DNA from 3 places in the Pantoea anthophila genome. Region 2 is predicted to be linked to each of the others. Evidence: predicted binding sites of a transcription regulator. Region 2 holds the regulator's gene; each other region holds the start of a gene.

Region 1 (3,261 bases), 940 kb from region 2:
CCTTATATGAGAAAATACCATGCCGGAGCTGAATACGGAGCAACGACTGGCGGTAAGGCTGGCAGAATTACGCCTGCAACGCGGCTGGTCACTGGATGAACTTTCTGTCGCCACCGGCATCAGTCGCGCGTCATTATCGCGCATTGAGCGAAGCGAGACCAGCCCTACTGCCGCATTGCTTAACCGGCTGTGTGCCGCCTACGGATTAACCATGTCTCGCCTGCTGAGTGAGGTTGAGGAGTCATCGAGTCTGCTGGTGCCTTATGATCAGCAACCGGTCTGGCATGACCCGTCCAGCGGTTTTATCCGCCGCAATGTGTCACCGCCCGCACTTCATTTTAGATGCGAACTGGTAGAGGGCAAATTACGGCCTGGTGCACGCATTGAATATGATGCGCCACCCATCCAGGGACTGGAGCAACATATCCTGCTTCAGGCAGGCGGCCTGACCGTATCGGTGGCCGAACAGCAGTGGACGCTTAAGCCCGGTGACTGTTTACGTTTTCACCTCACCGGTAAATCGGCTTTCGAGGCGCATCTGATCGAAGGCGCACACTATCTGCTGGCGGTGGCAAAACCATGATCGATTATCAGAGGCTTTCACCTGAACAGGCACAACAGGAGATCGATGGGCTGACGGCAGTGCTTCAGGCCTGCGTGGCCGATGGCGCCAGTGTCGGATTCGTGGATGCCGCCGATGTGGCGGTGATGACGCGCTTCTGGCAGCAGCGGGTAACCAGTCTGACCAGCGGGGAGAGCGAACTGCTGGTGGCGCGTCAGCACAACCGGATTGTGGCGACGGTGATCCTCAGTCGCAGCGCGATGCCGAATGGCCGCCATCGGGCCGACCTCAGCAAGCTGCTGGTGCATCCGCAGGCGCGGCGTCAGGGGATTGCCCGCGAACTGATGCAGCGCGCTGAGCAGCTGGCCCGCGGGCAGGGAAAAACGCTGCTGGTGCTGGATACCCGCAGCGGTGACGTTGCCAGCGATCTCTATCGTTCGCTGGGCTGGCAGGTGGCAGGGTCGATCCCCTTTTATGCCGAGTCTACAGCGGGCGTGCTGGATGCCACTACCTATATGTATAAGGTGCTGGCGTAGCCTGCTTCAGCGCCGGACGACCCGGCGCTGAACGCCTCCACGCTATCCGCTGAAATTTCCGACGGCGCACGAAAAATTCAGCACGAAAGCTGACGCCGCCGGGATACTGTGTAAAAATACAGGCCATTTTTTCGGTGTGGTAACGCAACTCATGGCCCTGACAGCCGCAGTAAAAAGCCAGATAGCGCAGTGGTATAAAGCGCTTTCGCAGCAGGTGCCTGATTTCATTCCGCGTGCGCCGCAGCGTCAGATGATCGCCGAAGTGGCAAAATGTCTGGCTGGTGACGATGCGCGCCACCTGGCGGTGGAAGCGCCGACCGGCGTGGGCAAAACGCTCTCCTATCTTATTCCCGGCATCGCGGCCAGCCGCGCCCAGGAAAAACGGCTGGTGATCAGCACCGCCAACGTGGCGCTGCAGGATCAGATCTTCACCAAAGATCTGCCGCTGCTCAAAAAAATCATTCCCGATCTGACTTTTACTGCCGCCTTTGGACGCAGACGCTATGTCTGTCCGCGCAATCTGGCCGCGCTGGCAGCCGATGACGATCAGCAGGGCGATCTGCTGCTCTATCTGGACGACGACGCCGTCAGCAGCACCAAAGAGGAGCAGACGCAGTGTGGCCGCCTGCAGAAGTCGCTGGATCGCTATCAGTGGGATGGCCTGCGCGATCACAGCGAGGAGAACGTCAGCGACAGCCTGTGGCAGCGGCTCTCCACCGACAAGGCGAGCTGCCTGGGCGCGCACTGCCGCTGGTATCGTGAATGCCCCTTTTTTGTCGCGCGCCGTGAGATTGAGCAGGTGGATGTGGTGGTGGCGAACCATGCGCTGGTGATGGCCGCGATGGAGAATGAGTCGGTACTGCCGCCCGCTAAAAACCTGATGCTGGTGCTGGATGAGGGGCATCATCTGCCGGAAGTGGCCCGCGATGCGCTGGAGATGAGCGCCGACATCACGCCGGGCTGGAGCAGCCTGCAGCTCGATCTCTTTATCCGGCTGGTCGACGGCATCATGACCCAGATGCGGCCGAAATCGCCGCCGCCGCTGGCAAACCCGGAAAGGCTGAAAGCGCACTGCGATGAGCTGCGCGAACTGCTTATGGTGACCGCCCAGGCGCTGAATCCGCTGCTGCCGCCCCATAACCAGCCTGGCGAATATCGCTTTGTACTGGGGGCGCTGCCGCAGGAGTTACTCGACCTCTGCGCCCGGCTGTTTAAACTCAGTGACGCGCTGCGCGGGCTGAGTGAAGGCCTGATCAATGCGCTGAGCGAGCAGACGGGCAAGGTCGACGTCGTGCGGCTGCACCGTAATCTGCTGCAGCTCAATCGCCAGTTTGGCTGGTTCGAATCGATCAGCAAACTGTGGCGGCTGGCGGCAATGGAGAAAGCCTCCGGCGCGCCGGTTTCAAAATGGATCACCCGCGAGCTGCGCGAAGGGCAGGCGCACCTGCTGTTTCACTGCGCCGGTATCCGCGTCAGCGATCAGCTGGAGAAGATGCTGTGGCGCAAAATCCCGCATGTGGTGGTCACCTCCGCCACGCTGCGTTCGCTCAACAGCTTCAACCGCCTGCAGGAGATGTCGGGACTGAGCGAAAAAGCGGGCGACCGCTTTGTGGCGCTCGACTCCCCGTTCAACCACGTCGGGCAGGGCAAGCTGGTCATCCCGCAGATGCGCTATGAACCCCTGATGTCGCATGAGGCGGAGCATATCGCCGAGATGGCCGGTTTCTTCCGCCAGCAGATGAAAGAGAAAAAGCACAAAGGGGTGCTGGTGCTGTTTGCCAGCAACCGGGCGATGCAGCAGTTTGTCACCTCGCTGCCCGATCTGCGGCTGTCGATGCTGGTACAGGGCGATCAGCCGCGCAGCCGCCTGGTCGATCTGCACCGGCAGCGGGTTGCTAAAGGCGAAACCAGTATTCTGATTGGCCTGCAATCCTTCGCTGAAGGCCTGGATCTGAAAGGCGATCTGCTGAGTCAGGTGCATATTCACAAAATCGCTTTTCCCCCGGTAGACAGTCCGGTAATTTTGACCGAAGGCGAGTGGCTGAAAAGCCTGAAGCGCTATCCGTTTGAGGTGCAGAGTCTGCCCAGCGCCTCATTTACCCTGATTCAGCAGGTCGGACGCCTGATTCGCAGCCACCAATGCTATGGCGAAATCGTAATTTA
Region 2 (3,261 bases):
AAAACTGCGGACATGACCATCAGGATGAGGGTAAAAAGCGCGGACGACGGGGATAAGCGGCGGAACAATCACTATCGGACAAGAAACGATCTGCCTGCTCAGGCCGCAAACCAGCTGTGCTGACGCCAGTGCCTGCGCCAGATGAGCCACAGTGAGAGGCCGCGCAGCGCCAGGAAAACCGTTACCGCTAGCCATAAACCGTGATTGCCCAGCACCGGCACGCTCAGCAGCGTCAGAAAATAGCCTGCGGCTGCCACTACCATGCTGTTACGCATCTCACGTCCGCGCGTTGCGCCGATAAACATCCCATCCAGCAGATAACACCAGACGCCGATCAGCGGCATGATCACCTGCCAGACCAGATAGCGGTCGGCCGCCTGCTGCACTGTCTGCAGAGAGGTCAGCAGCATCACGATTTGCGGGCCGGTAAAGGCATAAACCAGCGAGAAGAAGAGCGCCACCGCCGCCGCCTGTCGGCAGGCAGAGTGCCAGACGCGCAGCAGTTTGCTGCCATCTTTTGCGCCATGCGCTTCGCCTGCAAACGCTTCGACGGCATAGGCAAAACCATCGAGCGCGTAGGCGGTAAAGGTAATGAACATCAGTAATACGGCATTCACCGCGACCACCTCCGGCCCCAGCCTGGCGCCCAGCACGGTCAGCGAGGCGAAACAGAGCTGCAGCATAAGAGAGCGCAGCATAATGTCCCGGTTGAGGCGCAGCAGCCGGGCGCTGTCACCGCGCCAGCTCTGTTTCAGCAGGCTGAACGGAATGCCGCGCAGCTTCAGAACCCGCCAGACCATCATGCCACCGACGCCCAGCGTGATATATTCCGCCAGTGCCGTGGCGGTGGCTGCCCCCGCAACGCCCCAGTGCAGCCCCATGACCAGCCAGAGGTCGAGCACGATATTCACCAGGTTCCCCACCACCAGCAGGATCACCGGCGCACGCGCATACTGCACGCCCAGCAGCCAGCCCAGAATCACCAGGTTCGCCAGCGTGGCAGGCGCACTGAGCCAGCGGATCTGAATAAACAGTCCGGCCTGTGCCAGTACCAGAGGATCGCCGCCAACCAGATGGGTGGCCAGCTGAATAATGGGGTAACGCAGCGCGACAAACAGCAGACCTGCCAGCAACGCCATGATCAGCGGCTGGACCAGGGCGCGTGCCAGCGCCGCTTTGTCGCCTGCCCCGAAGGCCTGTGCCGTCAGGCCCGTGGTGCTCATGCGAAGGAAAAGCAGCAGCATAAAGAGGAAGCTGGTGACGGTCGTCCCGACCGCGACCCCGCCAAGATAGACGGGGCTGTCGAGATGACCAATCACTGCCGTATCGACCACGCCCAGTAAGGGAACGGTGATATTTGACAGGATCATGGGCAGCGCGAGCCGCCAGAGATTTTTATCGGTTGCCGTGATAAAGCGCATTCGCCATTCCGTGCTCAGTGTCGCTGCGCAGAGGCGGCAGCGACAAAATCAGGGCAGACAGAATAGCACCAGAAAAGGCGAATGCACGCAGGCGTCAGAATCAGAGCCATTCGCCGTTGCGTACGACACCCACGGCCAGACCTTCCACGGTCAGCGACTGGGCGCGCGTATCGACAACAATCGGGTCGAAGTCGCTGTTTTCAGGCAGCAGATGCACGATAGCACCCTGCTTTTTCCAGCGTTTCACCGTCACTTCATCGTCAATGCGGGCCACCACGACCTGGCCATTGCGCACATCCTGCGTTTTATGCACCGCGAGCAGGTCGCCGTCCATAATCCCGATATCTTTCATCGACATTCCGCTGACGCGCAGCAGGAAATCCGCCGAAGGTTTGAACAGGCCCGGATCGACTTTGTAATGCGTCTCGATATGTTCCTGCGCCATGATGGGCTCACCGGCAGCAACCCGGCCAATCAGCGGTATGCCTTCTGAGGCTTCTTCTTCCATTAACAGACGGATGCCGCGCGATGCGCCGGAGACAATCTCAATGACGCCTTTGCGCGCCAGCGCTTTCAGATGCTCTTCTGCCGCGTTTGGCGAACGGAAACCCAGCTGCGCGGCAATCTCGGCACGCGTAGGCGGCATGCCTGTTGAAGTAATATGGTCGCGAATCAGGTCATAGACCTGCTGCTGCCTGCTGGTTAATGCTTTCATCCCGCCCCCTGGTTGTTTATACAGTCGCTGTGAGTATATACAGGTATTGGCGAAATGAAAACCGATTGTCAGGGAAAACGCGGCCTGAGCCGCGTTATGGAAGGTTTATCGCAAATGTGTCCAGAGCAGCGCGATCCAGACAAACAGGGCCAGTAAGATAGCCAGCAGTACCGCTGCCGAACCCATATCTTTTGCCCGGCCCGCCAGCGGATGATGCTCCTGCCCGATGCGATCGACCACCGCTTCAATGGCGCTATTGAGGATTTCGACGATGACCACCAGCACCACCGACCCAATCATAAGGATGCGCGAGATCACATCAACGTCCAGCCAGCACGCGATAATGATCGCCGCCAGCGCAGCCAGGGCTTCCTGACGAAACGCCGCTTCATGTTGCCACGCGGCACGCAGCCCCTGCCAGGAGTAACCGGCGGCTTTTACTATTCTGATAAGTCCGGTGGCATTATTTGCCATGTGTGGGAACCCTTTTATCGGATTGACGTCAATGTCTGGGCTGCGTGCATTTGGCACCACCACAGATCTTCGCTGCACTTTCTGGTATGCTTGCGGCGCTTTGCTAACAAGAGGCTTCATGTTGTCTATGTCAGGTTGGCGTAAACTTTATTATAAATTGCTTAATTTACCACTCTCGTTTCTGGTAAAGAGTAAGGCCATTCCGGCCGATCCCGTGTCTGAACATGGTCTGGATCCGACCCGACCTATTATGTATGTTTTGCCTTACGATTCGAAGGCTGACTTACTGACTTTGCGCGCGCAGTGTCTGCGGCATCATCTGCCCGATCCGCTCTCTCCACTGGAGATTGATGGTTCCCTGCTGCCTCGCCACGTCTTTATCCACGATGGCCCGCGCGTCTTCCCCTATTTTGTACCCAGCGTGGAATCGGTGAAAATTTTCCACGATTACCTGGACCTGCATCGCAATAATCCCACGCTGGATATTCAGATGCTGCCCGTCACCGTGATGTTTGGCCGCGCACCGGGACGTGAAGTCCAGGGCGAAGCCACACCACACCTGCGGGTGCTGAACGGCGTGCAGAAGTTCTTTGCGGTCATCTGGCATGGGCGCGACAGCTTTGTCCGCTTCTCGCCGACCGTGTCGCTGCG
Region 3 (3,261 bases), 1.0 Mb from region 2:
AGACTTCCGTTTCCATCGCCAGACAGATCTCATTGACCAGAATGTCGAGTGCTTCATTGAGACGCGGCGCACTCGCCACTTTTTCTACAATTTCGCGCAACTGAGTGAGCATAAAGGGCGTGGCCTATCCTCTCTTACGTCGATGGGCAGGATTGTTTCGCTGCCCCGCACTCTCCTGCATAGACATCACCACGCCAGCGAATTCCTTCATCACCCGGCGGTAGACGTCGCGTTTAAAGGAGACAACCTGACGCACCGGATACCAGAAACTGACCCAGCGCCAGCCATCGAACTCCGGCGTGCTGCTGTGCTGCACATTGATATCCGCGTCATTACACATTAACTGCAGAAGAAACCACTTTTGTTTCTGGCCGATACATACCGGCTTTGTGTCCCAACGCACCAAACGTTTTGGCAACTTGTAACGCAGCCAGTTACGGGTAGAGGCAAGTATTCGGACATCTTTCCGGTGCAATCCGACCTCTTCAAACAGTTCGCGATACATCGCCTGTTCTGCGGTTTCACCGGGATTGATGCCTCCCTGAGGAAATTGCCAGGAGTGCTGTCCAAAGCGCCTGGCCCATAACACTTGTCCCTGCCGGTTACAGATTACGATACCAACATTCGGGCGGTAGCCATCATCATCGATCACCGGACTACCTCAAAGCAAAATTTGAATAAGCTGATTGTTTCACACTCCTTACAGGCGGTAAACCACTGGATTCATGGGGGGTTGCGCCGTCTCTGTCGGGATAACTCACAGAAAATGGTAAAGTTATGAACAGTAATCAGAAAAATGATCGATCTTATTCACCTTTTCTGTGGATAGCTTTGTGCAGAACACGGGAGTTAACTGAATAACCTTTTCAGCGCACTCTGAACCGCTGAAAAGAGGCCGCATTTTATGTCTTTGATTTAAAAAATAATAACTTTAAGTTCGCCACGTTAATGCGTTTCCTGGCAGGCGGATAAATTCACGCCCGCTGACAATCGGTTAAAATATCACCACACCCCTTTTTATCCACAGAGAATCGCTCAGGGTTAGGCCAGAGCGACGAAATTATGGTCAGATCGTGAAAAGTCAAGGCTGTAAATGGAACCAGTACCGCATCGGGAAGGGGGTTATCCCATTTTTCTGTGGATAACCGGGCTGGAGATCCTGTTCATTGTTGCGGGTAAGCCGGGATAACCCTGGCAGCCTGAGGGTGACATCATGCGGATCCACTAAAAAAAGCACGATCTATCATGTTATTATCGAAGCCCGATAGGGTTTATTTCAGCCGCACAGGTTACCCTCTTTTTATTGTTCAAATTTTAACCAGCAAGAGTTATCAACATGAGTCACCCACCAGGCCCGCCTGAAAATGAAGCCAGCCTGCTGGCCCGGGCGCAGGAGTTAGCCGGATTAACACTGGAAACGCTGGCCGCTCGCGCCGGGCTGCCCATGCCTGCCGATCTTAAACGCGATAAAGGCTGGGTCGGGATGCTGCTGGAGTGGCATCTGGGTGCCAGCGCAGGCAGCAAAGCGGAGCAGGACTTTGCCCATCTGGGTATCGAACTGAAAACTATTCCGATTGATGCACAGGGCAAACCGCTGGAAACCACCTTTGTCTGCGTCGCCCCCCTGACCGGTAACAGCGGCGTGACCTGGTCGAACAGCCACGTGCGGCACAAGCTGGCGCGGGTGTTATGGATCCCGGTAGAGGGCGAGCGTGAGATTCCACTGCGGCATCGCCGTGTCGGCGCGCCGCTGTTGTGGAGCCCCGATGCAGAGGAGGAGGAGATGCTGCGTCAGGACTGGGAGGAGCTGATGGATATGATCGTGCTGGGTCGCGTTGAGCAGATCACCGCCCGGCATGGCGCCTGGCTGCAGATTCGACCCAAGGCCGCCAACAGTAAAGCGCTGACGGAGGGCATTGGCGATCAGGGCCAGCCGATCATGACCCTGCCGCGCGGTTTCTATCTGAAGAAAAGTTTCACCGGCCCCCTGCTGGCGCGTCATTTTCTCCTCTGAACTCCACCGCCCTGGCGGAAATGTCGCAATTTTGTGGGTGATCGGCGCAGCCATTGCGTATAATCGCCGTTTACTTTTCGTTTAGGATTGAATGTCGGTATGTTTGAGTGGATTTCCGATCCCAACGCCTGGCTGGCGCTGGGTACCCTGACCATCCTTGAGGTGGTGCTGGGTATTGATAACATCATTTTCCTGTCACTGGTGGTCGCGAAACTGCCTAAACACCAGCAGGCCAGCGCCCGTCGCATTGGCCTGATGGGCGCGATGCTGATGCGTCTGGCCTTACTGGCCTCAATCGCGTGGGTTGCCCGTCTGACTAATCCGCTGTTTACGCTGCTGGATCACCCCTTCTCGGCGCGCGATCTGATCCTGCTGTTCGGTGGCCTTTTCCTGCTGTGGAAATCGAGCATGGAGATCCATGAAACGATTGAAGGCAGCGAAGGGGAACACAATACCCGCGTTCACTCCTTCCTCGGCGCGATTGTGCAGATCATGATGCTCGACATTATTTTCAGCCTGGACTCCGTTATCACCGCCATCGGCCTCTCCGATCATCTCTTCATTATGATGGCGGCAGTCGTGATCGCGGTGCTGCTGATGATGTTCGCGGCGCGGGTTATCGGTGAGTTTGTCGATCGCCATCCGTCAGTGAAAATGCTGGCCCTCTCTTTCCTAATTCTGGTCGGTTTTACCCTGATTCTGGAGAGTTTTGCGGTCCACGTACCAAAAGGTTACATCTATTTCGCCATGTTCTTCTCAATGGCGGTTGAGTGCCTTAACCTGATGCGCAGTAAGAAAAAGCCCGCCTGATAAAGTCAAGGGCGAGCCTGCTCGCCCGGATATTTTCAGAATTCTGCGATTAATCCTGCCGGCAAAACCATTTATTACTACACTTTTTGCACTTGACGATTTGTGAGGGGAAGGCGTGATGAAAGGGCTGGCAGGATTAGCAGCGGTAGTGATAACCGCAGCGTTATTAAGCGGATGCAGTTCAGATTATGTGATGGCGACCAAAGATGGCCGCATGATTATGACCGAAGGCAAGCCGAGCATTGATAAAGAGACCGGCCTGGTGGAATACACCGATCAGTCAGGTCACGCAGTGCAGATTAACAGCGATGAGGTTTCAACGATCATTGAACGTTAAGTGCCTGATTTAATCATCTGCCACCCATTCTGCGCTGGCAGATGATTTCCCCGATTTTTCCCCCTTCCTTCCCCGCCATGGCTCGCGCTATAGTCCCTCA

Evidence for each region. Region 2 encodes LexA, which represses DNA repair genes until DNA is damaged. Its sites were predicted from a motif close to TNCTGTATGTACATACAGNA; they were not measured.
Region 1: a site for LexA is predicted at 1,203-1,222, ahead of dinG (ATP-dependent DNA helicase DinG). Genes of this name have one in related genera too.
Region 3: a site for LexA is predicted at 1,086-1,105, ahead of mutH (DNA mismatch repair endonuclease MutH). Genes of this name have one in related genera too.

The regions. Positions count from the first base shown of each region.
Region 1 covers NZ_CP110473.1:2,713,623-2,716,883, reverse strand. The annotation lists gene OJ965_RS15155 (helix-turn-helix transcriptional regulator) at 20-583, shown strand; gene OJ965_RS15150 (GNAT family N-acetyltransferase) at 580-1,098, shown strand; gene dinG (ATP-dependent DNA helicase DinG) at 1,250-3,261, shown strand, end outside.
Region 2 covers NZ_CP110473.1:3,654,685-3,657,945, forward strand. The annotation lists gene zur (zinc uptake transcriptional repressor Zur) at 1-56, shown strand, start outside; gene dinF (MATE family efflux transporter DinF) at 99-1,421, opposite strand; gene lexA (transcriptional repressor LexA) at 1,522-2,136, opposite strand; gene OJ965_RS19570 (diacylglycerol kinase) at 2,242-2,610, opposite strand; gene plsB (glycerol-3-phosphate 1-O-acyltransferase PlsB) at 2,738-3,261, shown strand, end outside.
Region 3 covers NZ_CP110473.1:792,167-795,427, reverse strand. The annotation lists gene ptsP (phosphoenolpyruvate--protein phosphotransferase) at 1-112, opposite strand, end outside; gene rppH (RNA pyrophosphohydrolase) at 125-652, opposite strand; gene mutH (DNA mismatch repair endonuclease MutH) at 1,337-2,014, shown strand; gene OJ965_RS06335 (TerC family protein) at 2,114-2,824, shown strand; gene OJ965_RS06330 (YgdI/YgdR family lipoprotein) at 2,943-3,161, shown strand.